DNA from 3 places in the Neosynechococcus sphagnicola sy1 genome. Region 1 is predicted to be linked to each of the others. Evidence: riboswitches for the same ligand, from Rfam matches in the RefSeq annotation. Region 1 holds a riboswitch; each other region holds the start of a gene.
What was found. A riboswitch is a leader RNA that binds a small molecule or an ion and turns the genes downstream of it on or off. The one in region 1 is predicted to bind cobalamin.

Region 1 (10,570 bases):
TCGCTGCGCTTCCTACTGACAGGGTTACTGGTGATTGTCCTCCTGCTGGGAGTCCCTCCAGTTCTGGCTGCGGATTTCCCTCCTCCTCTTTCTTTTAGTAACGCCGAGCTTTCTCGTCGGGACTTTTCTGGACAGAGTTTACCCACCGCCGAGTTTTCCAATGCCAATCTGGAATTTGCCAACTTTGCCGGTGCTGACCTGCGCGGCGCGGTGTTAAGTGGCTCAACCATGACCAAGGTGAATTTACAGGGGGCAGATTTGTCCAACGCTATGGTGGATCAGGTGAACTTGCAGGGAGGGAATTTAGAGGACGCGGTGTTGAGTGGGTCGATTTTGCTGAGAACGTTATTTACAGGGGCAAAGATCACCGGGGCAGATTTTAGCGATGCGATTTTGGATGGAGCCCAATTAAAAAGCCTCTGTCAACAAGCCAGTGGGGTCAACTCCAAGACCGGGGTGGCAACCAGGGACTCCTTAGGGTGTGGCTGAGCGGATGAGCTTCCTGCAGCGAGTCGGTGTAATTGGCGGGGGACAACTCGCCGGGATGATGGCAGCGATCGCTCCCTCCCTGGGAATTGAGCTGGTGGTTCAAACCCCCGATGCCAGCGATCCAGCCGTGGCTGGGGCATCTCACACCATTTTGGCGGCGATCGCAGATAGGGAAGCCACGGCAGCATTGGCAACCTACTGTGAGGTGATCACCTTTGAAAATGAATTTATTGATCTCGAAGCTCTCTCTGCCTTAGCGGCTCACGGGGGTTTGCTTTCGCCCCAGTCTCACAGCCCTGGACCCCCCTCCTAGACAAGTACCAGCAACGTTGTTTTCTCCAGCAACTGGGTCTGCCGGTTCCCGCCGTTTTTTACCCTGGACTATCGGGGGAGAAGCCCTGGTAACACCCTTTACCCCCACCTTTCCGGTGGTTTTCAAGGCCCGACGCTGCGGCTACGATGGTCAAGGCACCTTGATCTTTCCCGACCAGGCGGCATTGGATCTGGCGTGGAGTCAGCATCAAGACCCCAGTAAAGCTTGGTTGACGGCACCTCTGATTGAAGCTTTCATTCCCTTTGAACGAGAACTGGCAGTGATTGCCGCCCGATCGGTAATGGGGGAAGTGGTGGTGTATCCCGTCGTTGAAACCCAGCAACATCAACAGGTCTGTCGCCGGGTATTGGTACCTGCCGATCTGCCGCCTCAAGTGATTCAAACGGCTCAAGCGATCGCCCAAACCCTCCTGACCGCACTGGAGGCCGTTGGTGTCTTTGGCATTGAATTCTTCTACACCGCTGAGGGCAAACTGCTGGTTAATGAGATCTCACCCCGCACCCATAATTCCGGTCACTACACCCTCGATGCCTGTGAGACCTCCCAGTTTGAGCAACACCTGCGAGCCGTGAGTCAGCTACCCCTGGGAAGTCCGGCTCTGAAATGTCCGGGAGCCGTGATGGTCAACCTCCTGGGCTATGAATATGCCAAAAGTGACTACTGGCTCAATCGGCAAGCCCTAGCAGCCATGCCTCAGACCTTTGTCCATTGGTATGGGAAAACGGAATCCCGTCCAGGGCGCAAGTTGGGCCATGTGACCGTGCTCCTCGACCAGGCATGTCGTGCCCAAGCCCTAGCGATCGCTGACCAGATCGAGTCTGTTTGGTATGGCAAAATAACTAATTCTGATCTTTAACAGCTGATCTGAGTAAAATGGGGGGGAGGTATGCTGCAATGTTGGTGACTGCCAATATTGTTTTTTGATCTATACCCTTTTCATCGGGAACGATCCCAGGCTGGCAGCAGTAGACCGGGCCAGTACCCGGAAACTTTAACCCAGCACGACAGTTCCCTCCTGGTTTTTACCAGGTCAAAAACTGAGGTAAGACGGCGTTGCGGTTGCCTTAACCGAATCAAGATACATGTTACAAAATGGTCTCGATGCGGACTTAGTAAAGTAAACTTCAGAAACACTTAGCACGGTTCTGGTGGGGATCAGCCATCAGAGGAAACGGGGAAAGTTTGGTGCAAGCCCAACGCTGTCCCGCAACTGTGAAAGAGCTGCTCCTTGGCGCTCTTCAGCCAGAATGCCCGCCGCTGCTTCTACCATGCTCCACTCATCTGCGAGGTATAAGATGACGGCTCAATCTCCGATTTCGACTCAGCAACAGGTTCGGCGCTGGACGCTCTCAACGCCTGTCCAAGCGACCCTCTACCTCTCGCTCTGTTCCCTCACACTCTGGACGCTCTACTTCACGACGTATCCGCCCATTCATGACCAGTTTCATTCCCTGCGTCATCATACCTTGCTGGTGGGTTGTCATTAAGGGCTGGCTATTTCCAACAGGTGTGGTGAAAGTTCAGGGTTAAGTAATGTCAAAATTCAAGTTCTCTGTTCTCATCAGTGCGGCTTGCCTGATGGGTATATTTTTCTATGGGTTGGTAGGGGTTTCTCAGTCTTCCCCACCGTCTGTGCGACTGACCACAATGCCCTCTGTCCAACAGATAATGCCGTTTGAAGCCGAGGCCACCAGCCCCCAGACTCCGGTACAGTTGACCCTGCAAGCAGTGGACGGGGCAGGTCATGCCCTGGAGAATGTCAATCTGCATCTGCAAATTTTGACGCCCAATCCAACGCCCTGGTTGACAACGGATTTCCCCATGGTGGAAGGTACTGAGCTGCTAGAAATGACAGCGATCGCCCCCCAAGGGATCTTAACCCTTCAGCAAATGTTACCGATTCGGGGGACTTACCAATTGCGGGTGCAAGCCACCCCAATCGTCCCCCATGCCTTTACCCCGATCGCCCAAACCCTAACCTTCTCTGTGTCGGAGAACTGGGTAAAGTATCGCAACTTTGCCATTCTAGCGGTGAGTTTTATTGATGGTCGGCCTCCGGGGGGGGCTGGGGTCATCGGAGAGCGATCCGCAATCCAGCCGGGAGCAATCGCGCCGCAATCCGTGCGGCTATTGCTGAGTGGGGCTATTGTGGTGGCGATCGCAGCCCTGCTCTGGATCAACATCAGCGCCGAACTGGCTCCATCCCCCCATTCGATGGCTATGTCACACGACATGGGAATGTCCCACGACATGGAAGTGCCGCCTGCGGTTGAGATCCCCACCCAGGCTCGATCTCAGGGATGGGAAATGCACCTCTCCGGCGATAGCCATGCCAGAGTCGGCCAACCCGCTCATTTACAAGTACAAGTGATGGACACCCAAACCCATCAACCCGCCACCGATGTGCTGTTGCGGATCACAACCACCCAACTGGAAAATCACTGGATTGCCTTTGCCTATGAAGGGATTCCAGATCCCCAGGGACAATTTGTCTGGCAGCAACAATTTTTTGATGGGGCTGCTCACCAAGTTACCGTGGAGGCAGCTCCCCAGGTAGGGGCAGAGCGGCAATTTCGCCCCTTTCAAGTGGGGCAGATCCTGGAAGTGGAGGGGGTAGCACCACCCCTGCGGGTGCGGATCATCACTCTCATCTACCTCACCACGCTGGTGGGGCTGGGGGTATTGCTGGGATTTCAATTACGACGGTGGCAACCCGGTCTGTCCTCGGCGCAGCAGTAAAACTTCTCCCCTCTCCATGGCCATGACTGCGGATAAGCACTAGATCTCTGGTCGGGGCTGATCTAGCATAGCTCTGTTGTCACTGTCAGCCAGATCTCCTGTGCAGCACGTAGATTTTTACGAGGGGCGATGGTCAACGATGCGACCTAGCTCTCCGCCCAAGACTGCTCTCCGAGCCTCGGGGAGGGGATATGCGCATTGATATTGTCACCTTGTTTCCTGATTTTTTTAGTTCCCCCCTGACTTCGGGACTCTTGGGGAAAGCCCTGACGAAGCAAATCGCAGTGGTTTTCCTGACAAACCCCCGTGACTTCACCACGGATAAACACCATCGGGTGGATGATGAACCCTATGGCGGGGGGGTTGGGAATGCTGATGAAGCCAGAGCCGATTTTTGCCGCAGTGGCATCCCTCCCCAGCCTCTCCCCCCGGGCTGGTGTTGTTGATGACACCCCAAGGGGAACCCCTAAAGCAAGAGCTGTTAAAGGAATTTGCCAGTAACTACGAGCAACTGGTGATTATCTGTGGTCACTACGAAGGCGTGGACGAGCGGGTGCTCCATCTAGTGGATCGGGAAGTTTCCCTGGGAGATTTTGTGCTCACCTGCGGTGAGATTCCAGCTCTGGCACTGATGAATGGCGTGGTGCGGCTGTTACCCGGCACAGTGGGGAAGGAAGCGTCTTTAAAAGCTGAAAGCTTTGAAGCTGGACTATTGGATTATCCCCAGTACACCCGACCCCCTGTGTTTCAGGGGTGGGCGGTGCCGGAGGTGCTCCTCTCAGGCAACCATGGGGCGATCGCCCAGTGGCGGGCTGAACAACAACACCACCGTACCCGCGATCGCCGACCGGATCTGTGGGCAGCATGGTTAGATGATCAACAACCCGGTTCCAACTCCTAAACGTTTCCCGTCAACGGTAGCGCTGAAATCCCTATGCTTGAAGCAGTTGAAAACGGCATTACCAGGCTGAAAAACCATCCCGCAGATCTGCAAGCCTTTCTAGAGGCGCTGCACCCAGCAGTACCACCCCCGTGGGGGATCGGCAAGGTGGCAAGCTACATTCCCGAACTGGCGAAGGTGAACCCTGACTTGTTCAGCATTTGCCTGGTGACGGTGGATGGGCAGGTGTTTGAGGTGGGGGATTTTCAACAACTCTTCACCATTCAGTCGATTTCGAAGGTCTTTGTTCATGGGCTTGCCCTCGAAGATCATGGGCGGGATTACTTGCTCACCAAGGTGGGTGTGGAGCCCACGGGGGATGCCTTCAATGCCATTATTTTGGATGAACATTCCAAGCGTCCCTATAATCCAATGGTCAATGCCGGGGCGATCGCCACGACGAGTCTGATTCAGGGCCAGGGGCCAGCGGAACGACTCAACCGCCTGCTGTCAATGTTTCGGCGCTATATCGGCCATGATGTTTACTTAGATGGAGCGGTGTTTGTCTCTGAACGCACCTCCGGACATCGCAATCGCGCCATGGCCCATCTCATGCTGAATTTCGGCATGATCGACGAACCAATTGAAGAATCCCTGGATTTGTACTTTCAGCAATGTTCGGTCATGGTCACCTGTCGAGATTTGGCCGTTATGGCTGCTACTCTGGCCAATCATGGTGTCAATCCACTCACAGGGGAGCGGGCGATCGCAGGTCAGTATATCAAAGATATCCTCAGTGTCATGTACACCTGTGGCATGTATAACTTTGCCGGGGAGTGGGCCTACCAAATCGGTCTTCCCGCCAAAAGTGGAGTCTGTGGTGGCATTATTGCCATCGTCCCGAATTTAATGGGCATTGGGGTGTTCTCGCCCCCCCTGGATCAGCGGGGCAACAGTGTCCGAGGGGTCAAGGTCTGTCAAGCCCTCTCCCAAGAGTTTGAGCTGAACCTGTTTGATCTCCTGCGACAGCAACTGCACCCGTTCTAGCAACGCTTCTGGTATGCCATCGCCTCCGGTCAAACTTTAACAGACGCTTAGAACCAGCAGCTCTTTCCCTATGCACCGCTCCTCCATGAGTCAGTCCGATATTTTAGATGCCACTGTGGTGTTGCAGGGCTTAACTCAAGATCAAGTCACTCAGCAACGGGCCGCTGGTTTAGGGAATGATGTCAGGCTGCAAACCAGCCGCCCCTATCGACAAATCCTGAAGGAAAATATTTTCACCTTCATCAACGCCGCGTTTTTTTAGCATTTGCCTCGTGTTTCTATTTCTGGGGCGGGTCGGGGATGCCCTGTTGGTGGTGGTGGTGATCTTTGGGGGGGCATTAGTTAACATTGTTCAAGAAATTTGGGCCAAGAAAAAACTAGATGAAATCGCCCTGCTGCACCGCCCCCAAGCCACGGTAATTCGGGAGGGTGAGGAGCTAACGGTTGATCCGGTCGCCTTGGTGGTGGGGGATTTGCTCCCCCTGCGACCGGGAGATCAAATTTTAGTCGATGGTCAGGTGGTGGGGGAAAAGCGGATGGAGGTCGATGAGTCCCTGCTGACAGGAGAATCGGATTTAATTCCCAAAGAGAAGGGCGATGGAGTCTATTCAGGGAGTTTTTGCGTCAGCGGCAGTGGCTACTACCGAGCCGAGAAGGTCGGTACGGCTACCACCGCCTATCAGTTAACTGACCGGAGCCCGAGCCTATCGCCAAATGCAGACCCCACTCCAGCAAGAGATTAACCTGGTGATTCGGGGTTTTTTTTTAGTTGATTGCTTGTTTCCTCTGGATTTTAGTGGGGATTAGCTTTGTCAGTCGGGTGCATTCCCTGAACGATGTGGTGCAGCGGGTAGCGGTGATTGCTGGACTAGTACCCGCAGGCTTATTGTTGGCCATTACCCTGGCCTACGGTTTGGGAGCCGTGCGGATGTTGGGACAGAATGTGTTGATCCAACAGGCCAATGCAGTGGAGTCCTTGAGCAATATCAATGTATTGTGCCTAGACAAAACTGGCACCTTGACAACCAATCAAATCCACTTACAAACCGTCCTGGCCCTTGATCTGCCCGAAGCCGAACTCTTGGCAATCCTGGGGGATTATGCAGCCACGACCCAGAGTGGCAACCGCACCAGTGAGGCGATCGCCGCTGTCTGTCCAGGTCAAGTGCGCCCGATCGCGGCAGAAGTTTCCTTCTCCTCGGCGCGAAAATGGAGTGCTTTGGCGTTTGACCATCCCGATTACCCCGGCAGTTATGTCCTGGGAGCCCCAGAAATTCTGGCAGCCGTCACCCCTTTGATCGCAACCCTGCAACCCCAGATTCAGGCTGGAACCGAACAGGGGTTGCGGGTCTTGTTGTTTGCCCATCACCCAGGAGAACTGGCGATCGCCGACCCACCTGAATTACCAACGCCCCTGACGCCCCTGGGAATTCTGATCTTTGGCGATACCCTGCGTCCCGAAGCGAAAGCCACCCTGGATGGGTTTGCCCGTGCGGGTATTGAGGTCAAAATTATTTCCGGGGACAATCCCCAAACCGTTGCCGCCCTGGCTCGACAGGCTGGACTCCAGTCTGACATCAAGGTGGTTTCCGGTCAGGAGCTTGCCCAGATGGATCCGGCAGAATTTGCCCAAGTGGCTCAAACCAGTACGATCTTTGGGCGAATTACCCCCGATCAGAAGGCACGGCTGGTGCGCTGTCTTCGGGACTCCGGGCGCTATGTCGCTATGACGGGGGATGGGGTCAATGATGTGCTGTCGTTGAAACAAGCCAATCTGGCGATCGCCATGGAAAGTGGCAGCAAAGCCACCCGTGGGGTTGCGGATATTGTGTTGCTCAATGACTCCTTTGCCGCCTTACCCCGAGCCTTTCTCGAAGGTCAACGGATTCGCAATGGGGTACAGGATGCGATGAAACTGTTTATGGTACGCGGTTTGTGTGTCACCCTGCTGATTTTTGCCACGGCGGTGGTCACCGATAGCTTTCCCCTGGAAAATAAGCAAAGTGCCATCATTGCCCTGATTGGGGTCGGCTTCCCCACCATGTTCATTCCCGTCTGGGCGACACCAGGTGCCCTACCCCGACGCAGCATGGTGCGCTCGATGTTGCATTTCATTGTCCCGGCCAGTCTCAGTCTGGCCTTGGTATCGTTACTGATCTATTTGCTCTATCTAGTGGTAGCGGTGCTCGATCTCCCTCCTGAGGCCGAACTCACCGATGTCGATCTGGCAATTCCCCGCACCGCCCTGGTGACGATTTTGATCATGGGGCAACTGCTGCTAATCCCCTTTCTCAAGCCGCCAACGACCGCCTGGGTGGGGGGAGAGCCCCTGAGTGGTGATTGGCGCTATGCCATGGTTGCGGTTGTGCTCCTAGGGGGCTACTTTGTGATTGTTGCGGTTCCGGCTTTTCGTCAATTTTTTGAATTGTCTCGCTTAAGTAACTTCAGTTATCTCTTTATTGGCTGCGTGGCTTTAGAGTGGTGCTTGATTTTGCGTCTCATCTGGCGTACTCGATTTTTAGATCATTTTCTGGGAGTTGATCTCGATTGAGCCAGAGGACGCGACAACCAGTGGATGACTTAAGTTCTGGATGGCAGGGAGAGGAATCACAGATGGCTGACAACGATGGTTTATCCACTAGCAGTGCCAATGGGAAACGGCCATGAATCAGTTACCTCCCACCGCTGCAACGCCCTCAATCCCCCAGTTGTCTCAGAATTACTCCGTCAGTATCTGGGAAGGCATCGCCATTACTGCGGGTGCTGTGGCGCTTGTCATGGTGGCTCTCATGGGGTTGGGAATGAAAGCAGTGCGCTATGCCTTTGATCCACGGCGGGCCGAGGCGATCGCCCAAAGCATGATCAGCTACCAGATCCCACCCAGCTCCACCGGTATCTTTGGGGTCAACATTGGGGGTCTGAAAGTGGCAATGGTGATTAGTAGCAACCCTGATCAAGCAGATACTGAACCCGCAGCCACCGCCCTCTTGATTGTGAAAGCGCCCGTAGATGACCCTGGGAGTGAAGAGCATCCCTGGAAACTCACCGATTACGCCCTCTCCTTTTCTGAAGATTACCCGAGCGAGAGCCAGTTTCAGGTAGATACCGCCCAAACCACATCCCTGTCCTTTTGCGGTCAGTCGGTGCAGGTACTGCAACAGTTTGGCACCCTGACCCTGGTCAATTCCAACCGTGAGGTGGCTGCTGTCCGCTACGAAGCTGCAACTATTTTCAACAATAGTCAGCGCTTGGTGGTACTGATGACCACGGGGCCACAAGCCGAAAAAAACGCTGCCGCCGTCTTCCAGTCGCTTCAGTGCAAAATCTAAGTCCTGATTTTCCAGAATCCATCCTCAAGGGTTAGCGTCAATCCAGTTCATCTGAAATTTACTGAGAAAAAACTCTCAATAGAGATTGACAAAATTTGTCAATAAATTTATAGTGATTTTCAGTGTTCTTCTCTCTTTACAAGGATCGGCAGATGGGGTCAGTGAGCTAGACGCAGGCTGACCCCATTTTTTCTTTTGAGCACCCCAATGAATGGACGGCTGCAAATGGGGGGAGCTTGCTGATCACCATTGCAGATAAGCAGCTTCAGACCCTTGCTCCCGGCGAACTTTGCTATCTTGCTCAAACCAGGCAATCACCTGAGGGGTGGTTAAGTTTTCGATAGGGATCTGATTTTCCTGGGCGATATGTTTCAACAACTTCAGCGACGACAGGGTCAACCGGGTCAAAAACTTTTCATGGGAGGACAGTAGGGCTGCATCCACCTGAGCCGACTGATCTAAGGTTAAAAATTGCTCGGAGGGAGGTTGGGGAATGGTCATAAGTTCAATCTTAGGAACGAGCGCAGGACTCGGAGAGCGATTCAGGGGTAGCATCCACAGGTTGCTGACTCAGTTGCTCTAACACGGTGAGGAGTTCGCGCTCAAAGGCTACCTGGGCGCGGTTGGTGCGCCCCCCCGACATAAACGGAAGCCTTCGTGCTTCAGTGCCCAGACTTGGGAGTGGGAGATGTAGCTCATGATCACCCCTAACATTAACAACCCAAACCCCAGATAAACAATAGGAACTCCTGGATCAGCTTTAATTTGCAGTCCGGTACTGCCCACCAGATCGGCGATCGCTAAGGTCACCCCTTCCACATCCGTGGACATGCCCTTCCGCACCGTTGATACTAACTTCCCGGTACTGTCATAGACCAGTAGCATTCCCTGTAAATCCCTGGCAATCAGGGAGACCCCCGTGCTCATATCGGGTTTGGTGGGCACCCAGGTTCCCCAGAGTCGCCCCCTGCCTTCGGTGGGTAAGGATGCCATGGGGATCTGCAAGATCGGACTGTTGTTGATCTTCACCTGTACCGCTGCGATCGCCCAATCTGCCTGGTAAAACGTAACGCCCTGGTACTTCAAGGGCTGATTCACATGGATCGTTTGGCGATCCACTTCCTGCCCTTGGGGGTCGAGAACGGATAGATCGGAGTAAAACTGATCAATCACCCCATCAGGGGTATAGTCAATCCAGAAGCGGTTCACCTTCACCGACCAATCCTGGGGCATCTGGGCTTGAGACCAAGGCCCCGCATCCACAATATTCTTCACCTGAAAGGTGTCGCCACTGGGAATCATCTCCTGGGCCACAAATCCGGTCATAGCTCCCCAAATGGCCCCCACCAAGATGATCAACATACTGGCATGGACGACAATCGGCCCGATCCGTCCCACCAGTCCTTTGTGGGCATAGAGAGAACTCCCCTCTTGAAAAATCCGGTATCGACGCTGCCGCAACAGGGGAACTAAATCGGCTAAGGAACCCGTTGTCAGTTCAGCACTCAGGGCTAGCTTCCGAAATTGGCGGGGCTGAGTATAAAAGTTCCAGGTGCGGGAAAACCAGCGCAGCGCAATCATCTGACGGGTAAAGGTACAGGCCGTGAGGCTGGAACCAAACAAAATCAGCAGCGATAAAAACCACCAGGTGCGATAGACGTGATCCAGCCCCAGTAACAACAACACTTTCCAGGTGAGGAAGCCAAAGAGAGCCGGATGTTCGGGGTAATTCGCCTCATAGAAAGCCGCCGC
Region 2 (10,570 bases), on a different contig from region 1:
TGAGCTGCGAGTTCATGGGGAATCTCTTGGGCTAGCCCGATGCCTAGCATGGAACAAAGTTGCTCAACCAGCAACACCGCCCGTTGCAGGGGAGAAATCTCTTGCATCAGTTCATGAAGCAGTTGGATCGAGTTGATCCGGACTTGAAATGCCTGCTTCTTTTCCGCAAGAGTTGTCGGGGCAACAAATTGCACATCTCCAATCGCGAAGATGGATTTGCACTGCACATCAAAACTCCCACCGATGGCAGCCCCCGGGCCGACGAATTCAGTATAAAAAGGCTTCTGTAAGATCAACCAACCTTGATGGTGAGGAGACAGAGACAAGAGTTGCCCACTACCCAAGAGCTGGAGTGGGAGGGATGATGATGTTTCTAACATAACGCCACCTCACCTCGCGATAACTGTAGAACTTAAGTGTGATCAGCACTACTGAATATAATGTCTCAATTGATGCCTACTGATCGTAAGGATTCCGTGAAGTTTGGGGAGTTCACTGTAAAGAGTTGACCGGTGCCACGATTTATCCCGCTGTTGTCAGGTCTCAAATCCAACAACGACTGAGGTTAAGGTTCTGAGGATGAGGGAGAGCGGTGTTGCAGGAGCATCCCGTTCTCAGGGGAGTACATTGCGGCTAGGGAGAGCTTGAGGTTTTCAGCCATGGAGATGTTCAGGAGCAGCGAACCGCAGATCCGTCACCCTAGCGATGAGTATTGATGCTGGGACAATGCCCTGTGACTGAGCGGGACTGCGATACCTTAATAAAGGGATCTTGATTTCATAGGCAACAGACATCTCATGGCACGGCTGGCACTGCTAAGTACATCGGATAAAACAGGGCTGATTGAGTTCGCCCACAGTTTGGTTGAGGAATTTGGCTTTGATCTAATCAGTAGTGGGGGTACCGCCCAAACCCTCAAAGCCGCTGGGCTACCGGTCACCAAGGTTGCCGACTATACCGGCTCTCCAGAAATTCTCGGGGGACGGGTCAAAACCTTGCATCCTCGCATTCATGGGGGCATTCTTGCCCGTCGGGATGTCCCCCAGGATCTCACCGATCTAGAAAACAACCAGATTCGACCCATTGATTTGGTGGTGGTCAATCTCTATCCCTTTGAACAGACCATTGTCCAGCCCAATGTCACCCTGGCAGACGCCGTCGAACAAATTGATATTGGTGGGCCAGCGATGCTGCGAGCGGCGGCTAAAAACTTTGCCCATTTAACCGTCCTCTGTAGCCCAGACCAGTACCCAGCCTACCTACAAGAACAGCGTCAACAGCAGGGCAGTATCTCCTTCGCTTTTCGCCAAGCCTGTGCTCAGACTGCCTTTGCCCATACTGCCCGTTATGACTTAGCCATTGCCACTTACCTGCAAGGTCAACCAGAAGACACCGTCGCCCTCCGGTCACAGTTCACCCTCTTCGGTCAGCAAATTCAAGCGTTGCGCTACGGCGAAAATCCCCACCAACCCGCTGTTTGGTATCAGGTCGGAACCCCAGCCACGGGTTGGGCTGCTGCCATCCAGCTCCAAGGGAAAGAACTCAGTTATAACAATCTGGTGGATCTAGAAGCAGCCCGCTGCATTGTTGCCGAGTTTGCCGCAACCCCCCGCTGCGGCGATTATCAAGCACACCAATCCCTGTGGAGTTGCCTTGGCCGATAGCATTGCTACCGCCTATGAAAAGGCGTTCCATGCCGATCCCGTGTCTGCGTTTGGGGGCATTGTGGCGCTCAATCGTCCCATAGATGCCCCCACGGCGACCGTTCTCACCCAAACGTTTCTAGAATGCGTGGTTGCCCCTGGCTGTAACCCTGATGCAGAAAGGATTCTCCAGGGAAAATCTAAACTCAGAGTCCTATCTCTTCCGGATTTGAATCAGGGCTTCCCCCACACCGTGAAGGCGATCGCGGGGGGATTGCTGGTGCAGGCTAGGGATGATCAAAGGACGGATCCGACGGAATGGCGAGTCGTCACGGAACGTCAACCCACCCCAGCCCAACTGGAAGAACTGCTGTTTGCTTGGAAGGTGGCGAAGCATGTCAAGTCCAATGCTATTGTGGTGACCCGCGATCGCACCACCTTGGGGGTGGGAGCCGGACAAATGAACCGAGTCGGTTCGGTGAAGCTGGCACTGGATCAGGCGGGGGAAAAAGCGAAGGGAGCCACCCTTGCCAGTGACGGGTTCTTCCCCTTTGATGACTCCGTGAGAAGGGCAGCGGCAGCGGGAATTATTGCGATCGCCCAACCTGGGGGCAGCGTCAAAGATCAAGACTCGATTCAGGCCGCCAACGAGTTAAATTTGGTAATGGTCTTCACTGATATGCGCCATTTCCTGCACTAAAATCTGGGAGGACTGAAGTTGTGGCAATCAGAGGCCCCACCGTACCTTGACATGACTGCCTATGATTCTCAAATGACGCTCTATCCGATCCCCATTGGTTCTGGAGCCGTGGGGTCTGGGGTTAAACAGATTGATTCGCCCTTGCAGTTAGTCGGTGCTCAATGAAATCCTGTTAAGGTTAATCAGATGCTGGCGCTCAGATCGCTCTCTCTCTTGATCTTGATCTCGCCTAGCTATTCTTTTCGCTAAAGTGGGATCCTCCCGTGTAAAAGTCCTAAAAATCGGAATTGTGCTTCAGTTCTAGGTCTGTATCTGTATTAGGGTTACCGATGGCAAAGAGTCAACCATCCACCGATCGCGAAATCCAACTACTAGCAGAAATTACCCGGCTCCAGGAAGAAATTGAGGAACTGCGACGTAGCAACCATGACCTAGAGGTTGCCTTGGCGACAACTGCGGAGCATGGCGATCTCATTGAGGCAGATCTCCACGACCTCACCCTCAAGCTTCAGGTTGAGATTGCTAAACATCAGCGTACCGAAGCCATGTTGCAGACGCTGCTGATGATTACCTCCCAAGAGCGGTACGATCTGGAAGTGATGGTCGAGACGATCCGGGAGCACGGCGATGTGCTGGATATGCAATGGGATCAGCAATTACGTCAGGCAAATCTCATGGCCAATATCGATGGCCTCACCCAAATTCCCAATTGGCGAAGATTTAATGACTATCTGGATCAACAGTGGCAACAAGCACTCCGAGGTCAGACTCCCCTCGCGATCATCCTCTGTGATATTGACCATTTTAAACAGTACAATGATACCTATGGACATTTGGCGGGAGATGACAGCCTCAAGCTCGTAGCCAAGTCTCTCTCTGCCGTCTCTCAGCGTTCCCTGGATTTAGTTGCTCGCTATCGGGGGGGAAGAATTTACCGCGATCTTGCCCCATACGTCCGAGGAAGGGGCGGTTCATATTGCTACACAGATGCAATCCGCCATTGACCAACTCCGGATTCCCCATCAAACCTCTTTAGTCAGCCCCTATCTGACCCTGAGTCTTGGGGTGGTCTGTACCGTGCCATCCCCCGAGCGATCGCCCACGGATCTTGTCGAGGCAGCGGATCAAATGCTCTACCAGGCGAAGCAGCGAGGGCGAAATCAAATTGTCCACTGCTCTCTGATGGGACAGGAGCAATCGGTCGGCTGAAGCGTTGCCCCTGAAGTCATCCCCACCTTCCCTCTGCGGATCCACTGTGGCTCCCAGATGCCAGATATCACCCACCGCCTAACCCCGCCATGACTCAATCCTTCACCGCGCAAACATTTGGAGCCTTTCTGGATGAGGTTCCTGCTAGTGACGAGTTTTTAACCCTGAATTTCTCACTCAGTTCTAGTGCTCGCCAGCAGCGTTGGAGTAACTATGGACTGTCAGCTGATTTTTTAGGAGATTACTTCGCAGCGTTCTTTCCGGGTGATGAAACCCCTGAAAATAAGATTAACCGTAAAATACCGTCAAAGCAGCGGTGAGCTATGTTGCCAATGAACTGATTGAGAATGCAGTTAAATATAGTGATATCTCAGCTAAGATGCCGATTAGCATCACCCTCTATCTTTATGCAGAGGCCATTATTTTCCAGGTCATTAACTATGCCAATCCCCTAAATGTTGAGAAATACCAGCAATTTATTCAGGATTTTCTCTCGTCAGATGCCGATGAATTCTATGCGCGTCAGCTTGAGAATGCAGCCCTAGGAACTGGAGCGTCGAATATTGGGATCATCACCATGATCAACGACTATTCCGCGAAATTTGGCTGGCGGTTCCAGCCCATGGCAGCGAACCCCGAGGTAGTTCGCGTCAGCGTTATGGCCTATCTAGAGGCTTAGACCAAACGAATGAGAACGGTTGCCACAAACTTGGCTGGGAGTGATGGGACGTGGAGATTCAGACAGACGATTACAGTATTTGGTACGAACCGGAAGTGACAACGGTCTTCTTCCGAGGCTTTCTCCGCTTAGATGGGATGAAGGAGTATGAACCCATTATGGATCTCCTACTCCATGCAATTGACCAATCCTCTTCCTGTACGCTAAACCTACAGGAACTAGAGTTTCTCAACAGCTCTGGGATCAGTATGCTGTCAATGTTTGTTGTCAAGGTACGTCAGCGAGGGGATGTGCAACTGGTGTTACAAGGGTCAGACAAAGTGCTTTGGCAGACGAAGTCCTTAAAAAATCTCCAGCGTTTGTTACCCAGTCTCACCCTCAACTTCAGCTAACGTCACGCCTCACCCTTCTCTAGGAGAGGTGCCAAATCTAGGTTGCTTGGTGCCAACGGGTGACATCTTAGAAGACTGGCAAATTTGTAATCTATCTTAAAAAACACCGACAGTCGATAATACTGAAGCATCCTTCGGTACGATGGGAGTAAATCAGAAATAAGACAATACCATGAGTGTAGTTAGCCAAGTCATTCTTAAAGCCGACGACGAACTGCGCTATCCCAGCACCGGGGAGCTTAAGAGCATTGAAGAGTTTTTTCAAACAGGTGAGCAGCGGATGCGAATTGCCAGCGTCCTGACTGAAAACGAACGAAAAATTGTCCAAGAAGCCAGTAAGCAACTCTGGCAAAATCGACCTGATTTCATCTCTCCGGGGGGGAATGCCTACGGTGAGCGGCAGCGGGCGCTCTGTCTCCGAGATTATGGTTGGTATCTGCGTCTCATTACCTACGGTATTATCTCTGGCGATAAGGAGCCGATTGAAACCATTGGAGTCATTGGAGCACGGGAAATGTACAACTCTCTGGGGGTTCCTGTTCCGGGGATGGCGGAATCAATCCGCTGCCTGAAAAAACGCCTCTCTAGACTTACTCAGCCAAGAGGACGCAGCTGAAATTGCTCCCTACTTTGACTATCTTGTCCAGGCAATGTCCTAAACCGGGTGGGTCTAGTTCCTATTCCTGCTCCCTGACATCCAACCCCTCAGCATTCGAGTCCCTCTGGGAGCCGTGCCTCTCAGATAGTTGGCTCGAATGCTGATAAGCTGTTGTGCATCTAAAATGCATAAATTCTGGCGTGCCCCCCTTACAGCCAGGTGATCACCTTGGAAGAGTGAATGATGATCCCTGGTCAGTGGCCGACACTAAGGGGTGGCAAGTTGCTGCAAGCAATCCCGACCGATTTGAATTGTAATATCGGATTGCAAACTGCCAGTGCTTTCGATGCGGACTTCGCCAAAGCCCAGTTGCTGCCGCAGGGCTTCGGCACTGGCGAGATCTCCCTGCTGAGCGACAATTCGAGTCACCTTTAAGGACTCTTGCATTGGGTCAACAAGGTAGGTGTTGCCATAACCTGCCTGCTCTAGCTTGCGGACAAGTTCCCCTGTGATGCCATCCGCTCCAGTCGTGTTCTGGATGGCAACCCGCAAGCGGGCTGGATCAACGCCGGAGTTAGTTACAGTCCCTAGATCAAAGTATTGAGAGACCATTGTTTGAATGCGATCGCGATCGGGGAGCCAGTAGCTGGCATCGTATTCGCTGGGACGACTAAAATCTCCGGGCAGCATCAACATATTCACCCGAGAGCGATCGATGCCCGTGGCAAAACCAGCCAGCGCCAGCAATTCTTCAACGCTGAGATTGGTATCAATGTGAGATTGGATCACAGCAATAATTTGGGGCGATCGCGCCAAGGTCGTGGGGTTAAATGCCTGCTCAAATAAGGCTCGCATCACCATCTGTTGCCGCTGAATCCGCCCGATATCCCCATAATTGTCGTAGCGGAACCGCAGCAGTTGCAGTACTTGGGTGCCACTGAGGTGTTGCTTCCCGGCCTTGAGGTTGATGTACAGATGCTGACTATCATCCTGGTAATGCATATCTTTGGGGACGTAGATGGTGAGTCCTCCCAGGGCATCCACCAGCTTTTCCACCCCCTGAACATTAATGCGGACATAGCGATCAATCGCCACCCCCCCAATAGTTCGCTAATGGAACGGGCGCTTAGAGCTGGCCCACCGTAGACATTGGCAGCATTGATCTTGGTCACCCCATGCCCCTCGACATAGGTACGGGTATCGCGGGGAATTGACATCACCGTCAACTTCTGGGTCTCGGGGTTAAACCGTAGCAGTAGCATGGTATCAGTCAAGCCGTCAAAGGAATTGACCACGGCTTGATAGGGTAAATTGCGCAGTTCTGCGGGGAGGTGATTCACCTCGGTGGTCAATACTTTTGTTCCTAGCACCAGGATATTCACCGATCGCGTGAGGGCGGGCAACTGGAAGTTGCTGCTCGAAATGCGATCGCCTTGATGAAACACAGCTGCCTCTGCAGGGCTGAGATGGCGCTGCATCAGGGGGGTTTTGCCCATCGACATCGCCAGGAAGGCTCCGGCACTGGCACTGGCAGCAGCAATGGCCGTTAGCCCCAACAGCGGCAATATCCAGGAAAGGCCCCGTCGCTGCGATCTCTTGGGGGGGGGAGCGCTATATTTCCGAGGGCGCAATTGGGCTTTTCTCAAGTGTTGATGCGAATACTGACGAGTTGGCACTGACTTCCTCACACACGCAGCGGCTCATTAGCAAAAATTGCCCCAGTTTGCTTAGGGCAGACACAGGGAATCAATCACAAGTTCCCTAAAGTTGCATCCCCTAGCTTTCTTAATTTTCTGTCATATATTAGCCAATTATCGGTATAGCAAGATTGTGAAGATGATTTCAGCATACCAATAGACCTTTTGCAGGCAAATTTACCCGCGATGGTGATCGTCCGGCCTCTGGCCATCGCCCTTGCAGGGAATGCTGGCAAAGATGTCGTTGTGCAGTACAGTGAGAGAAATTTATCGGCTCTGGTAGGGAGCAGCTACCAGAGTTTTTGTACCAGCGGTGCAATAGCAGGGAAAGTTCGGTGTAAGTCCGACGCTGTCCCGCAACTGTCATGAGACCGAGGTCTCTCAGCCAGGATGCCTGCCGATAAGTGATCGGTTGATCGAGTGTGCGAGGTACACCATGAAATCTATATCCAGTATTTCCCCCCAGGTGCGAGAACCTCAATCCTGGAAACAGCGACAACTCCGAGCGATCGCCATTATTGCCGGGGTGAGCCTGTCCCTATCGAACGCCGCTCACCAAGCCCAGGCTCACCATGCCATGGGAGGGGGGCTCCCTGCAACTGCCTGGGAGGGGTTGCTCTCTGGACTTGCCCATCCGGTGATTGGCCTGGATCATCTCGCCTTTGTCGTGGCAATTGGGCTCCTCGCCGCTGGGCGTCATTGGGGGGCGTTGATTCCAGCAGCGTTTGTCGGTGCCGCGATGGTGGGAACAGGACTGCATTTGGGCAGCCTGGATCTCCCCGGTGCCGAAATCGCAATTTCCCTGAGTGTGTTGCTATTGGGCTTGATCTTAATCTGGAATCAACAACTCAATTTTGCCCTGATCACGGGCATTGCTGCGATCGCAGGCGTGTTTCATGGCTACGCCTATGGAGAGTCGATTGTGGGTGCTGAAATAACGCCCTTGGTGGCCTATTTAGTTGGTTTTACCCTGATTCAGGCCGCGATCGCCCTCTCGGCTTTAGGGGTGGGTCAGCTCCTTGCTGAGAAAGCAGCCCAATCCCTCATGCAGCTGAGACGGATCAGTGGTTATGCCTTTGCTCTAGTTGGGATTGCCTTTCTTGCTACTGCCCTGGCTTAGGGTTGAGCTTGGAAGGGGATAAAATTCCCCCCCAAGCCTTCCACTAGGGTCTGAGTATTTGCCGCCAACATTTTGGCGTAGGTATCCCCCTCACTCCCTGGCTCTCCTAGTCCATCGGCAAACAGTTCTCGGCTGGCAATTTGCACCTTGGCCTCCTGAGCAACGGTTGTCAACAGCTTCGGGTTGACCGATACCTCGGCGAAGATCGTGGGAATTTTAGCAGCTTCAATCTCCTCAACCAATTCCCTGACCCGAGCGGCGGTTGGCTTCTCGTCGGTGCTAATCCCCTGAAGTGACCCCCTCCACCGGAATCCCATAGGCGGCGGCATAATAACCCAAGGCATCGTGGGTGGTGATTAACTTACGGGAGGTGACGGGAATGGTCGCAATCTGGGAGCGAATCCAGGTATCTAACTGGGTGAGATGGTGGGTGAGCACCTGGGCGTTGTGGCGATAGCGATCTTTGTGACGCTGATCCAGCTGCGTCAGCTGCGTTTGAATCACCGCCACCATACGTACCCCATTCTGGGCGTTGTGCCAGACGTGGGGATCAGGATCGGCTGCGTTGAACATCAAGGGTTGAGGTACAGCCACCTCACCCACGGCCACCTTCGGAGCTGGATTAGAGGTGGCTTTGACCAATTTGATCAAACTCGGCTCAAAATTGTAACCGCCGTAGAGAATTAAGGCTGCGGTTTCGATCGCCTTCCGGTCTTCCGGTGTTGGTTGATAGACATGGGGGTCAGTTCCTGGCTTGACCAAACAGTTGAGAGCAACGGCTCCTTGGGCGATTTCTTGTGTGAGGCCGCAGAGCACACTAGTGGTGACAACCACCTGTAGTCTGGGACTGGCAGCGGGGGAGCCTGTGGCCTGGGGGGTAGGAGCATGACACCCACCCACAAAACTCACCATGATCACAAGGACGGAGGGTTTCCAGGGTAACCAACGGAGGGAAGACATAGGATGTTCATGCCAAAAACGGAAGGTGCTATCTTAGAATGATAATCATTCTTACGTAAATTTCGCCCACCCAGGATTTATGCTAGAAGTCCGGCAATTAGCTGTCAATTATCGGGGGATTTGTGGGCTGGAGGCCGTGAATTTCAGTGTGCAGCCGGGGCAGTTGGTGGGGGTGATTGGCCCCAATGGTGCTGGGAAAAGTACCCTGCTTAAGGCCATGCTGGGATTGGTGCCGACCGTGAGTGGGGGAGTTGATTTTCGCTCCCAACCTCTGCAACAGCAACGCTACCGGGTAGCCTATGTGCCCCAGCGATCGCAGATTGATTGGGACTATCCAGTCACCGTTCGCAATGTTGCCATGATGGGTCGTACTCGACATTTAGGGTGGTTAGGCACGCCGGGTCAGGGAACCCACGCCATTGTTCAATCAGCGCTGGAACGGGTGGGGATATGGGACTTGCGCGATCGCCGCATTGGGGAGTTGTCTGGAGGGCAACAGCAGCGCGTATTTCTGGGGCGGGCACTGACCCAGAAAGCGGATTTACTCCTATTTGACGAACCCTTTACTGGTGTGGATCAAACAACCGAAGCCGTGATTTTAGAGATCTATGCGGAGCTAAGGGCTGAGGGAAAGATTTTACTGGTCAGTAGCCACAATTGGGGACAAACCCTGACCCAGTTAGATCGATTACTCTTACTGAATCGTTCTCTGATTGCGGATGGTACGCCCCAAGAGGTAATGACGGCGGAAAATCTTCAGAGAGCCTATGGTAGCAGACTGGGGCAGAGTCAGCCCCCCCCAGCTTTAGAATCCCAGATTTTTTGTTGACGCCTTACGGCATCAGAGGTTTGGCAGGCCGATCCTTGAAATCCCTGCTGGGAGGGCTTTCTCAGCCAGTTTAACAAGTAGGTTACTGTAAATCTTGGAATACCTCTCGTGCTGTAAGTTTCAACCCTTCCAGCAAAGGATCAGAAAGGGAAGTATTGCCTGTATAGGTACGGGGAAGCTGATCAGGAAAGAAGACGGTAATGCTGTGAGCCTGGGTATCTACCACCCAGGCCCTGAGGATACCTGCCAACAGATAATGGGTTACTTTCTCAAGCATTGCGCCAAAGGTCTGCCCAGGAGAGATAATTTCGATCGTGAGTTCTGGGGGAACGGGGCAGGGGGCATCTTCGCCCCAGGTTAGGGGAAGGCGATCGTAGGAGATATAGGTCAGATCAGGTACAGGTACCCAAGCTTGCTCTTGACGGACTAAGGAAACAGCCCATTCAATGCGAGTTCGCCCCCGTCCTTGGCTCCACTGGTGCAACAACACAAACAGGATGCCGGTCACGGAACTATGAAAGTATTTGGGAGACATATCTGGGTCTGAAAGCTTGGGAACTGCTTGCCCGTCAACAAATTCGTAGATGACATCGCCTTCTGGCAGGGCAAGAAATTCTTGTAGGGTGAGAGGTTGAGCTAGGGTCGGAACCATGAACAATGCTCCTAGAGCATGGGTCTTGTGTTTAAGTGTAGGCTAAAGCCTCTGGTGCGATCGCTGATTGAAGTGGAACCGAAAAACTGGA
Region 3 (10,570 bases), on a different contig from region 1:
ATCGCCATTCAGCATGTAGGGGTAGTGGGTTTCCCCAAGATTGAGAAAGTAAAAGTGGGGCTCATCCTCTGGAAATTCTATTTCTGCCACCATGGAGGCAAAGTCATTGTGGTGGGGCATAAGGCTGTAGTCATCAAAAAACTTGCTGATGCTAGTCGCCGGATTCAAGACGGGCATGGAAACCCGACCAATGGTCGTGTAACCCTGATCCCCCAAAACCTTGGGCAGCGACAGTTGGGGCAGAAAGGTTTTGAACGATAAATCAGGAACGTCCAGTCGATCAACCCACTTGGCAAATTCCTGCTTGTAAACTTCTGAGGCAAACACCCCTTGGGGGCTGAGGTGAGGTACCAACCCCATCAGCATCACGTAGTGGGACGGAGATGTCCAGGAGGCGTAGCTATAGCGACGTTCTACCAGACCTAACCGATCCATATTGGGGGTAGCGGCTGCTTGGAGGCTGTCGTAGCGACAGCTGTCCATGATGATATAGACAAAATGATTCGCCATGCTCGGTAGAAAATCGATAGGGTTCAATTCAGATCTAGGATGGGAAACAGGGGACAACACCAGGATTCTACCCAAGTATCCAGTCGCCAACTGCCCATAGCCACCCGTTGTCAGGCAATCGGTGCGGCAGGCTCGAGTTCCTGCTGCAACCATTCGCAGTCAACTGGATGTCATAATTGATGGCTTGATTATGGCATTGGTGGTGGAGAAAGTACCACGGTCAGCTGCGGCTGACGCAAACCAGACCAGGGAGAGGAGGAGACACCATGAACTTACAATCCTTAGTCATCAAAATCCGGAAACCCGAGCAATTCGTTAACCGCTCGCTGGTTGTACTCAGAACAATGTTGATCATACTGGGGGCGATCGCCGTCGGAGCCCTCCCCGGACGTACCTTTAATCCGAAGGATCTTCAGCGCTTGCAAAGCAGCAAAACCTGCCCTGACTGCGATCTACGGCAGGTGATTCTGGTGGGTTCGGATCTAAGTCGGGCTAACCTCACTGGCTCAAATTTAGCCGACGCCACCATCACCCGGGTCAATCTTGAGGCCGCCAACCTCAGTCGGGTGAATCTCAATGGAGCTAACTTGACAGAATCAAATTTACGGGAGGCCAATCTCAATGACGCTAATTTGGAGGAAGCCAACCTCAGCGGTGCCAACCTGCGGCGAGCCAAGTTAAACGGGGCAAAACTAGAGAGTGCCTTCTACGACGACCAGACCAGTTTCCCGGATGGCTTTAACCCCGATCGCGCTGGGATGCAGCGACTCCGATAGTGGGGACTCAACTCAGGCACAGGCGAGGATTTCCCCAGTCTCTGCTTAGACATTTACCTTGGCTGAAGGCTCTCCCCCAATTTCTCGGGGCTGTTCGAGGGTGTCCGTTTTGAACTCAAGGCAGTAACCGGCACCATAGACGGTTTTAATGAAGCGAGGGTGGCGGGGATCAGGTTCGAGCTTGGTTCGCAGGTGACGAATATGGACACGGATGGTTTCAATGTCATCATCAGGATCGTAGCCCCAGACCTCTTTAAGAATCTCACTGGGAGAAACGGTTTGCCCATGACGCTGTAATAGGCAGTGCAGCAGCTCAAACTCCAAGTGGGTGAGCTTGATCGTCCGCTCAAACCAGATGGCTTCAAACCGCTCTGGGACAAGGGTGAGGGGGCCATAACTGAGGATTTCACTATGCTTGGCAGCCTGGGGAATGCGATCGGCTCGGCGGAGCAACGCCCGTACCCGTGCCAGCATTTCTTCTAACTCAAAGGGCTTGGTGAGATAGTCATCAGCCCCGGCATTAAAGCCCTCAACTTTATTTTGGGTCTGCCCTAGCGCAGTCAGCATTAGGACTGGAATATCCGCCGTGCGCTCATCCCGACGTAATCGCTGACAAATGGTAAACCCATCGACCTTCGGTAGCATCAGATCCAGCATGATTAAATCGGGCTGAATTTGCAGCGCCAGAGCTTGGCCTCTAATGCCATCGGGAGCTTGACTCACTTCATAACCAGCCATTTCTAGGTTGATCGCCACCAACTCGGAAATTGCCGGGTCATCATCGATAATTAGAATTCGTGGCATCATTAACAAGTTTTAATTATTAAGCGTTGCGTAGCTAAATCAATTGCTTTGTTGAATCTTGAAGATCCATGTACAGATTATAAGCAGGGATTCTAAATTCTTTGTGAATATTGCTCGACGATCCCCCGGATTATCTCAACTATCTGTGAAATATGACGATTGGAACACTCGTGCTACCGACACTGCTCCTACTGGCATTACTGGGGGTTGTCAACTATGACCAGATTCTGCGGCGATCGCGACTGCAAATTCCCCAATTGCAGCCTCTGCCCCAACCCCTACCGACCATTCCGAGGGTGGCGGTGATCATTCCGGTCTACAACGAGGCGGAAAATCTCCGCGATTGCCTCTCCAGCATCCTCCAGAGTACCTCACTCTCCACTATGCACCTGAATGTCTGGGTGGTGGATGACCAGTCCACCGATGGCACCGGGGCGATCGCCCAACAGCTGCAACAGGAGTGGGCCGATCCCCGATTGCATCTGCTTCCCGGCCAACCCCGACCAACGGATACTCTCTGGATGGGGAAAAACTGGGCCTGTGCCCAGGGAGCTGCCCAAGCCCGTGGGGAATACCTGTTGTTCCTGGATGCGGATGTACGGCTCCAAACCGGTGCCATTGAAGCGGCAGTCCTACAGGCCGACCAAAACCACGTCGATCTACTCTCCTGTGGGCCTCAGGTGCTCTGTGGCTGTCTTGCGGAGTGGCTGGTACAACCGCTGCTGTTCAACCAGCTGCTGATTGGCCTCGACTGGCTCGCGATTAATACCCCAAATCCTGCGGTCGTTTTTGCGGCGGGGCCGTTTATGCTGTTTCGTCGGTCTGCCTACGAGGAGATTGGAGGCCATCGGGGGGTGGCCGATCAGGTGGTGGAAGATGTGGAACTTGCCCGCCGGATCAAGCAGGCAGGGCTGCAATTTCAACTCATGCTCGCCCCCGCCTTGGTGACGGTACGGATGTATCGCTCCTGGGCAGCACTGTGGGAAGGATGGACGAAGAATCTTTATCTGGGGGCGCAGCGACAACTATCCGCCATGGTGACGCTGATTTTGATCATGGCGGTCATCTATGTATTGCCCTGGATTGGCCTGGGGGCGATCGCCCTCAAAATGGCCCTCACCCACTCCCTTGTCTGGATCGATGGTGTTAGCCTCGCCTTGCTCCTAGCGGCGATCGCGGGGCAGTACGATCTGCGACGGTTAGGAGCCGAAATCACCCAGGGGTCAAGCCGCTACTGGTGGCTGACGGGTCTGGGAGGACTGTTGGTCGCCGCGATTGCCCTAGGATCGGTGATTAAGACCGAAACAGGGTGGGGATGGACGTGGCGAGGCCGACCGTTGCAATTACCCCAGGGATAACCTCACGATCAGCCCGTGGTGACTTCTGACCGAACCTGCCAAAATAGCCATTAGATACGGACATTCACTGGAACAGTCTATGCAATTCTCACTGTTTTCTCGGCTGCGACTGCAATTGACCCCATGGCTTGTCACCCTAGTGGTGACTGGGGCAATCGCGTGGGGAATGTTTACCCCTGTGGCGCTGGCAACCACTGCAGCAGCTCCAGCAGTTACAGCAGTTACAGCAGTCCCGACCCAGCCCTCTCTGGCAACCCAGGCGATCGGTCAAGGTAGCTTTGTTGCAGCGGCGGTTGATCGGATTGGGACAGCGGTTGTTCGCATTGATACGGAAATGACGGTGACCCACAGTAGCCCTGATCCAATCCTGGATGATCCCTTTTTTCGACGGTTTTTTGGGGAGGAAATGACCCCCCCGCTACCCCCCGAGAAGAACGGCTGCGGGGGCAGGGATCGGGCTTCATTATTGACCGCACCGGGATCATTCTTACCAATTCCCATGTGGTCAATGGCGCTGATAAGGTCACCATCACCCTAAAGGATGGCCGCACCTTTCAAGGCCATGTGCGGGGAGCCGATGAGGTTACCGACTTAGCAGTGGTCAAGATTGACAATGGCAGCAGCGACTTACCCGTTGCCCCTCTAGGCGATTCGGATCGCGTCAGAGTTGGAGATTGGGCGATCGCCGTTGGCAATCCCCTGGGGTTGGATAACACCGTCACCCTAGGCATTGTCAGCACTCTGCATCGTTCCAGTTCTCAAGTGGGTATCCCCGACAAGCGGGTGGATTTCATTCAAACCGATGCCGCCATCAATCCCGGCAACTCCGGTGGCCCCTTACTCAATGATCGGGGGGAAGTCATTGGCATCAACACTGCGATTCGTGCGGATGCCATGGGGATCGGCTTTGCGATTCCGATTAACAAAGCCAAGACCGTTGAGGCTCAACTGGTTAAGGGGGAAACCGTTGCCCATCCCTATCTGGGTGTGCAAATGACAACCCTGACCCCAGAATTGGCAAAGGAAAACAATGAAGACCCTAACTCGGCCTTCTTAATTCCTGAAACCAATGGCGTTATCGTCCTCCGGGTACTGCCCAACACCCCAGCAGCCACTGCTGGCATCCGCCGGGGTGATGTGATTACCCAAGTAGATGCCCAAGCGGTCACTACTGCCGAGCAGTTACAGAACCTGGTGGAAAATAGCCGTGTGGGTCAGACGCTGCAATTGAAAGTACGACGGGGGAACCAAACCCAACAACTGGCTATCCGCACCGCTGAACTTCACAGCGACAGCTAATCCTCCCACAACTTTTAGTGGAGAGTGACAGCCTGTTCAAGGGGAGATTTCTCGGGGGCTGCAACTCCTCAAAAAACTTGCCAGCCCCCTAGGGAACCTGCCAAACCCTCTGGTGATAGTAGGTCAGGTCAGCTTCCCGGTCAACAACTCCAGAGCCATGGTTGTGATGGTGTTCATAGCTATGATCTTGATCATGATGGTGGGAATGCCCATGGTCATGGTCGGAGCTAGAACTGTGGGAGTGCCCATGGCCTGCGACCGCTTGCTGGGCAACTGCCAACCGAAACTTGCACATTTCACAGTTCATCTGCACTTGCCCTAATTGGGTTTCAATCTCGCGATCGCGCAGAATCTGGAACAACTGGGGATGCTTTCCCATTTCGGGCAGGCACGTTAGTGAAATTTCTGGATACTGTTGCTGTTGTTGGGCTGTGATGTCAAAAATTTTCTTCACCAGCACCCCCGTAAACAGAAAATAGGGTAGGACAATCACTCGCTGCGGATGATAGAGGCGGGCGCGGCGGAATCCTTCTTCGAGGCGGGGATGGGTGATGCCAATAAAACAGGTTTCCACTGTCAGGTAGCCACTGCCCTCCCAAAGCATCCGGGCTAGCTTATAGATATCGCTGTTGGCATCGGCATCGCTAGAACCTCTTCCCACCACCAGCAAAACAGTATCTGCACGGGAAATGCCCTGGGGATTTTGCTCGGGTTGATCCAGTACCGCAAGGCGTTGATGCCACAGATCCAGCAATCCAGGGGTGATGCCGAAGTGGCGACCATAGTAAAACTTGAGCTGGGGATGTCGCTGTTTAGCCCGGTCTAGTTCATTGGTGACATCAAACTTGTTATGGCGGGCAGCAAACAACAAAATCGGTAGCACCGAGAATTCTTCATAGCCTGCGGCAACACAACACTCAATGCCCGCTTGAATCGAAGGCTGGGTTAATTCTAGAAAGCAGGGCACCACCGGGCGGGTCGAGTCCAATGCCTGATAGTGACTGGCAAAGTCGAGAAACTCTTGTCTGCCATCGGCATCACGACTGCCATGCCCCACCATTAACAGTGGACGTTGCAACGGTAACGGAGCAAAGCTCATCCCCGGCTGAGAGGGCTGGGGTCGATTGAAGTCAGCGATCAACATAGGTTTTGATGTCCCTTCCTGTGCATCGCAGGAAATACTGGGGAACCAACGGAGCGCCGGGCGCTCAACAAAGGCATTCTGGCTTGCAAGCCCATGGAAAGGACGTGCTTACAGCTGCGGCACAGCCCCGGAGTTACACCGGAGTTTCCCTTTGCTGCGGGTGGTTCACAGATGCACTGCTATCTTAGCCCGAAGCGGCCTAGAACTCCCAACGCATGAATATGTGTTGGCAGGTTACCCTGGAAATACAACGGGCGATCAGGGGCGAGAAAGCGAAAATTGCAAAAAAATGGCGTACCATCCAAAGTGATCAACTGTAAAGCTTCAGGGAGTATCTTGGCCGCATGAAGGATGATACCCAGACTGAATCGCCGGAACTTCAGGCGATCGCTGCAACCATTCGCACCCTTGCAGATCAACGTCAGGGAGATAGTCTGGCACTGCTGGCAATCCTTCGAGTCCTCGAATCACTGCACCGGGAAATCCGGGATGGCTACTTCCAAACCTCCCTCCCAGACAATCGCCAGGGGCTCTATGCCCTGCTGCGGGATATTGAAGCCAAGGGCGGCTGGCCCTATATCTACAGCCGGACGCTGCGATCGCTGCTAATCCAGTTGACATTGGCGACTACCAGTGCAAGTACACCCGCTGCAGTCTCCTTGGAACCCCCAACGAACACTGAAATCGTCGGCAACCCACCCACAGAGATAGCGATCCACCCGGCACCAGATTCCGTACCTTAGTTCAGCCACTGTCTGCAACCCATCACCTTCCAGATCATGGCTCTAATCCTAAATCGTTGGGCAGCTCAATCTCAGATCCGGACAACACCTGATCAACCTCGAAGGCAGCCCGTTCTGGGAAGGTCGTTAATGGCAGACCCGTTTCAATGGCGGCTTGTTCTCTGGCATCTAGATAGGCACTGGCAAAGATGTTTTGTAGATAGACTTTTAGACTAGGACTGTCTTCCAGGAGTCTGAGCAATCGCTTCCGATGCTCTCGAATGGTACCCGCCCAACTATTTGATCGAAAACCAGGTTGATACTGCCACTGGAGGAGATGCACTAACAATATCTCTAGATTGCTGAGAACAGCAGGCTTTTCACTTCGCCCCAAGGTTGCCAACTCCTCGACCAAGTTTTCGATATCTAGCTCATGGAACTTCCCTCGCTGCAATTGCTCGGCAGTTGTCGTCAGCCATTCATAGAAATCGCTGTGATACAAAGACGTTTTGGAGTGGCAATTGTGCGCCAACATCTGGAACTTACCATCGTTAGTATCACTTTGGCCCATGGTGCCATTGCTTGGCAAGCTTACCCCACCCAGACAGTCAGCGATTGGACTCCCGCAATCACCGTCAGCCACCCTTTAGAGACAATGCCAGCGGGTTTCACCATCTTTGGTATCAATCAGTGCAATCCCCTGGGCTTTGAGGTGATCCCGGATGCGATCGCTCTCGGCCCAATTTTTCCTCTGGCGGGCAGCTTGGCGCTGTTGGCAAAGTGCTGCAATTTCCAGATCGCTGATCCTATCTTTTACCAGCCCTGGGCTGTCCGCTGATAGATCTTCATTCTTCCTGGAGGCTGTGGATGGAGTCCCCAAGCCTAAAACTTGGAGAAGATTGATAAAGGTTCGCCATTTCGGTTCTAGACGCTGAGAATTCAAGACCCTGCTCTCGTCCGTAATATGTTCATGAACCATGATGTTACTGCCGAGAATCAACTCCTTCGCCAACTCAAACAGTACCGCAAGCGCGATCGGTGAATTAAAATTATCATCCATTGCTGCTTCAAACCGTTCGATTGCCTGGGTATCGAGCAATGCTCGGTTGTCAAGATCATCGGTCTTCCAACCATAGCTCTGATTGAGTTGCAATCCCGCGACTAAGGCATCATCAAGGGTCTTCCAGCTATTCTGTGCCGAGGTAATTGCTTCTGTTGTCAGGTCAATTGGCTTCCGGTAATGGGCTTGCAGCACAAACAGCCTCAAGACCATGGGCGGATAATCCTGGAGAAAATCCCGAATGGTTTTGAAATTATTCAAAGATTTCGACATCTTTTCTCCCTGAATATTGACAAAACCATTGTGTAACCAATAACGAGCCAGGTGTTTCTGGGTTGCGGCCTCCGATTGGGCAATCTCATTTTCATGGTGGGGAAAGACCAAATCCATCCCCCCTGCATGGATATCAATGCTGTTGCCAAAAGCCTGCTGTACCATGGCTGAACACTCTATGTGCCAGCCTGGACGACCTTTTCCCCAGGGAGAATCCCAAGGTTCATACACCCCTATTTCTTCAGGTTTTGCTGTTTTCCAGAGGGCAAAGTCTAAGGGGTGACGCTTTTTCGGTTCAGCTTCGTCAACCCGACCGCTGGCTCCGGCTTCCATCTGCTCTAGCTGCCGTCCCGACAGTTTGCCATAACTGGGGAATCGATCCACGGCATAATACACATCCCCATCCACAGCGTAGGCATAGCCTTGATCGATCAGGGATTGGATTAAAGCAATAATCTCAGGCATCACCCCTGTTGCTTGGGGATAGGCATCGGCTGGCAGAATATTCAGCCTTGCCATGTCCTCGTGATAGGCAGCAATGTAGCGTTCTGAAACGGTCTGCATGGAAGAACTTTCTGCCTGGGCGCGGCGAAGAATCTTGTCGTCAATGTCGGTAAAATTCTGGACGTAATGCACCCTATAGCCACGCCATTGCAAGTAGCGACGCACCATATCCCAGACAAGGTAAGAGCGGGCATGTCCCAGATGGCAATAGTCATAAACAGTGACACCACAGCAATACATCTGAACCTGACCAGGCTCTAGCGGTTCAAAGAGTTCCTTGCAACGGGTCAGCGTGTTGTACAGTCTCAGGGTCATAAAAGATTCGTTACTACTTCAATCATGGGGCAGGTAAAGGTGATCCCCGGACGAGCGATTCCCTCAGCTCGACGGTAGACTAGCACTATACTATTCTTATCTCCTCAGTCGTTATATGTCCTCAGTCCTTACCTCTGAACGCTCCCCAGTCATGGATGCTCCCAAGTTGGGCTTGCCTGTTACCATCATCACTGGCTTTCTTGGCAGCGGCAAAACAACCCTGTTGAATCACATCCTCACCAATCAGCAGGGATTGAAGACAGCTGTTTTGGTCAATGAGTTCGGAGAAATCGGCATTGATAATGAACTGATTGTTGCCACCGAAGATGACATGGTGGAATTGAGTAATGGCTGTATCTGCTGCACCATTAACAATGACTTATTAGAAGCGGTTTATAAAGTCTTAGAGCGGCCAGAGCAGGTTGACTACTTGATTGTAGAAACCACAGGGCTGGCTGATCCGCTGCCGGTGGCGCTAACTTTCTTGGGAACTGAATTGCGGGATCTAACCCGCCTTGACTCGATCATTACCTTGGTCGATGCCGAGAACTTCAGCGTTGATCTGTTTAATAGTCAGGCTGCTGAAAATCAGATTGCCTACGGTGACATTATTGTCCTAAACAAAACCGATTTGGTCGATGTCGCTGATTTAGATCTGCTGGAAATCAAAATTCGGGATATTAAGGAAGGAGCCAGAATTCTCAGGGCGGTGCAGGGACAACTGCCGCTATCTCTGCTATTGAGTGTGGGACTCTTTGAGTCTGATCAATACTTTCAGCCCAAGGAGGCTGCTGCTGCCCAAGAGACCCACCACCATGATCATGATCATCACCGGGATCATGATCATGAGGTGGAGCAACATGCAGACTGTGATCATGACCACGGCCATTGTGTTCACGATCATGACCACCATCATCCCTCCAACCATCTGGAGAATGATGGGTTTACGTCGGTGTCGTTCCAGAGTCAGAAGCCACTGGCAATTCGCAAGTTCCAGCACTTCCTAGACAAGCAGCTCCCCAGCAATGTCTTCCGTGCCAAGGGTATTCTCTGGTTTGAAGAAAGTCCGAAGCGCCATATCTTCCATCTCAGTGGCAAGCGCTTCTCCTTAGAAGATGATGCTTGGAAAGGTCAGCCTAACAACCAATTGGTATTAATTGGGCAGAACTTGGATCATGAGCAGCTCTTATCCCAACTTCAGCACTGTGTGTGTCAACCTTCTCAGAGTCGGGGGCAGGGTTTTGGTAAATAACCAATAGAGTCATGACCAACCCAGAGCAAAATCCCTTAGAGGGTGTTTTAAAAGTCGTTTAGTGAGTAAAAAAGCTCACTCAGTGTAAGCTGCGAATATGTCGTACACAGCACTGAGAGAGCGTCATGAGTAAAGCTTACCCCAGTAATTTGTCTCAAGCCCAATTTGAACTACTCAACGACTTGATACCCGAGCCGAAATTCGGTGGTCGTCCTCGTAGCGTCGATATGTGGGATGTTCTGAACGCCATTTTCTATGTTTTGGTGGAGGGAGTGCGATGGCGAGGGTTGCCAGGGGATTTTCCGGCATGGCAAACCGTATACACCTACTTTCGTCAGTGGCGCAAAGATGGAACCTGGGTGCGGATGCACGACCGATTGCGAGAGTGTACCCGAATTGAACAGGAGCGTCATCGCAGCCCGTCGGAAGCGATTATCGACAGTCAAAGTGTCAAAAGTGCCGCTGGAGTGAGCCAATCGGTGGGCTACGATGCGGGCAAACAAATTAAAGGTCGAAAACGGTTTATGACGGTCGATACCCTGGGATTGCTGTT

Region 2: another riboswitch for cobalamin. It lies ahead of DO97_RS10830 (HupE/UreJ family protein); the one in region 1 lies ahead of DO97_RS04640 (CbtB-domain containing protein).
Region 3: another riboswitch for cobalamin. It lies ahead of DO97_RS18990 (sirohydrochlorin chelatase); the one in region 1 lies ahead of DO97_RS04640 (CbtB-domain containing protein).

Annotation. Positions count from the first base shown of each region.
Region 1 covers NZ_JJML01000008.1:50,646-61,215, reverse strand. Annotated here, with positions in the region: gene DO97_RS04650 (pentapeptide repeat-containing protein) at 1-489, shown strand, start outside; partial or broken gene DO97_RS04645 (5-(carboxyamino)imidazole ribonucleotide synthase) at 494-1,679, shown strand; RNA gene ssrS (6S RNA) at 1,707-1,889, shown strand; cobalamin riboswitch at 1,947-2,097, shown strand; gene DO97_RS04640 (CbtB-domain containing protein) at 2,119-2,310, shown strand; gene DO97_RS04635 (hypothetical protein) at 2,357-3,562, shown strand; partial or broken gene trmD (tRNA (guanosine(37)-N1)-methyltransferase TrmD) at 3,754-4,463, shown strand; partial or broken gene glsA (glutaminase A) at 4,605-5,489, shown strand; gene DO97_RS25895 (hypothetical protein) at 5,560-5,751, shown strand; gene DO97_RS25890 (P-type ATPase actuator domain-containing protein) at 5,762-6,232, shown strand; gene DO97_RS04620 (HAD-IC family P-type ATPase) at 6,259-8,040, shown strand; gene DO97_RS04615 (hypothetical protein) at 8,153-8,818, shown strand; gene DO97_RS04610 (hypothetical protein) at 9,062-9,319, opposite strand; partial or broken gene DO97_RS04605 (cytochrome c biogenesis protein) at 9,330-10,570, opposite strand, start outside.
Region 2 covers NZ_JJML01000022.1:8,717-19,286, reverse strand. Annotated here, with positions in the region: gene DO97_RS10865 (hypothetical protein) at 1-380, opposite strand, end outside; partial or broken gene purH (bifunctional phosphoribosylaminoimidazolecarboxamide formyltransferase/IMP cyclohydrolase) at 798-2,343, shown strand; gene DO97_RS10855 (diguanylate cyclase domain-containing protein) at 2,673-3,347, shown strand; gene DO97_RS26425 (diguanylate cyclase domain-containing protein) at 3,250-3,552, shown strand; gene DO97_RS26420 (hypothetical protein) at 3,642-3,872, shown strand; gene DO97_RS26415 (slr1658 superfamily regulator) at 3,869-4,231, shown strand; gene DO97_RS10845 (slr1659 superfamily regulator) at 4,282-4,623, shown strand; partial or broken gene DO97_RS10840 (allophycocyanin) at 4,796-5,282, shown strand; gene DO97_RS27625 (LCP family protein) at 5,489-6,316, opposite strand; partial or broken gene DO97_RS27620 (hypothetical protein) at 6,382-6,438, opposite strand; cobalamin riboswitch at 7,184-7,324, shown strand; gene DO97_RS10830 (HupE/UreJ family protein) at 7,355-8,038, shown strand; gene DO97_RS26400 (metal ABC transporter substrate-binding protein) at 8,035-8,355, opposite strand; gene DO97_RS10825 (metal ABC transporter solute-binding protein, Zn/Mn family) at 8,318-8,998, opposite strand; gene DO97_RS10820 (metal ABC transporter ATP-binding protein) at 9,078-9,827, shown strand; gene DO97_RS10815 (Uma2 family endonuclease) at 9,910-10,479, opposite strand.
Region 3 covers NZ_JJML01000067.1:16,579-27,148, forward strand. Annotated here, with positions in the region: gene DO97_RS18965 (sulfatase-like hydrolase/transferase) at 1-510, opposite strand, end outside; gene DO97_RS21595 (pentapeptide repeat-containing protein) at 777-1,286, shown strand; gene DO97_RS18975 (response regulator transcription factor) at 1,332-2,090, opposite strand; gene DO97_RS18980 (glycosyltransferase family 2 protein) at 2,243-3,448, shown strand; partial or broken gene DO97_RS18985 (HhoA/HhoB/HtrA family serine endopeptidase) at 3,528-4,747, shown strand; gene DO97_RS18990 (sirohydrochlorin chelatase) at 4,836-5,891, opposite strand; cobalamin riboswitch at 5,947-6,079, opposite strand; gene DO97_RS25485 (hypothetical protein) at 6,236-6,634, shown strand; gene DO97_RS19000 (DUF29 domain-containing protein) at 6,669-7,184, opposite strand; gene cysS (cysteine--tRNA ligase) at 7,260-8,765, opposite strand; gene DO97_RS19010 (CobW family GTP-binding protein) at 8,881-10,017, shown strand; partial or broken gene DO97_RS19015 (IS5 family transposase) at 10,143-10,570, shown strand, end outside.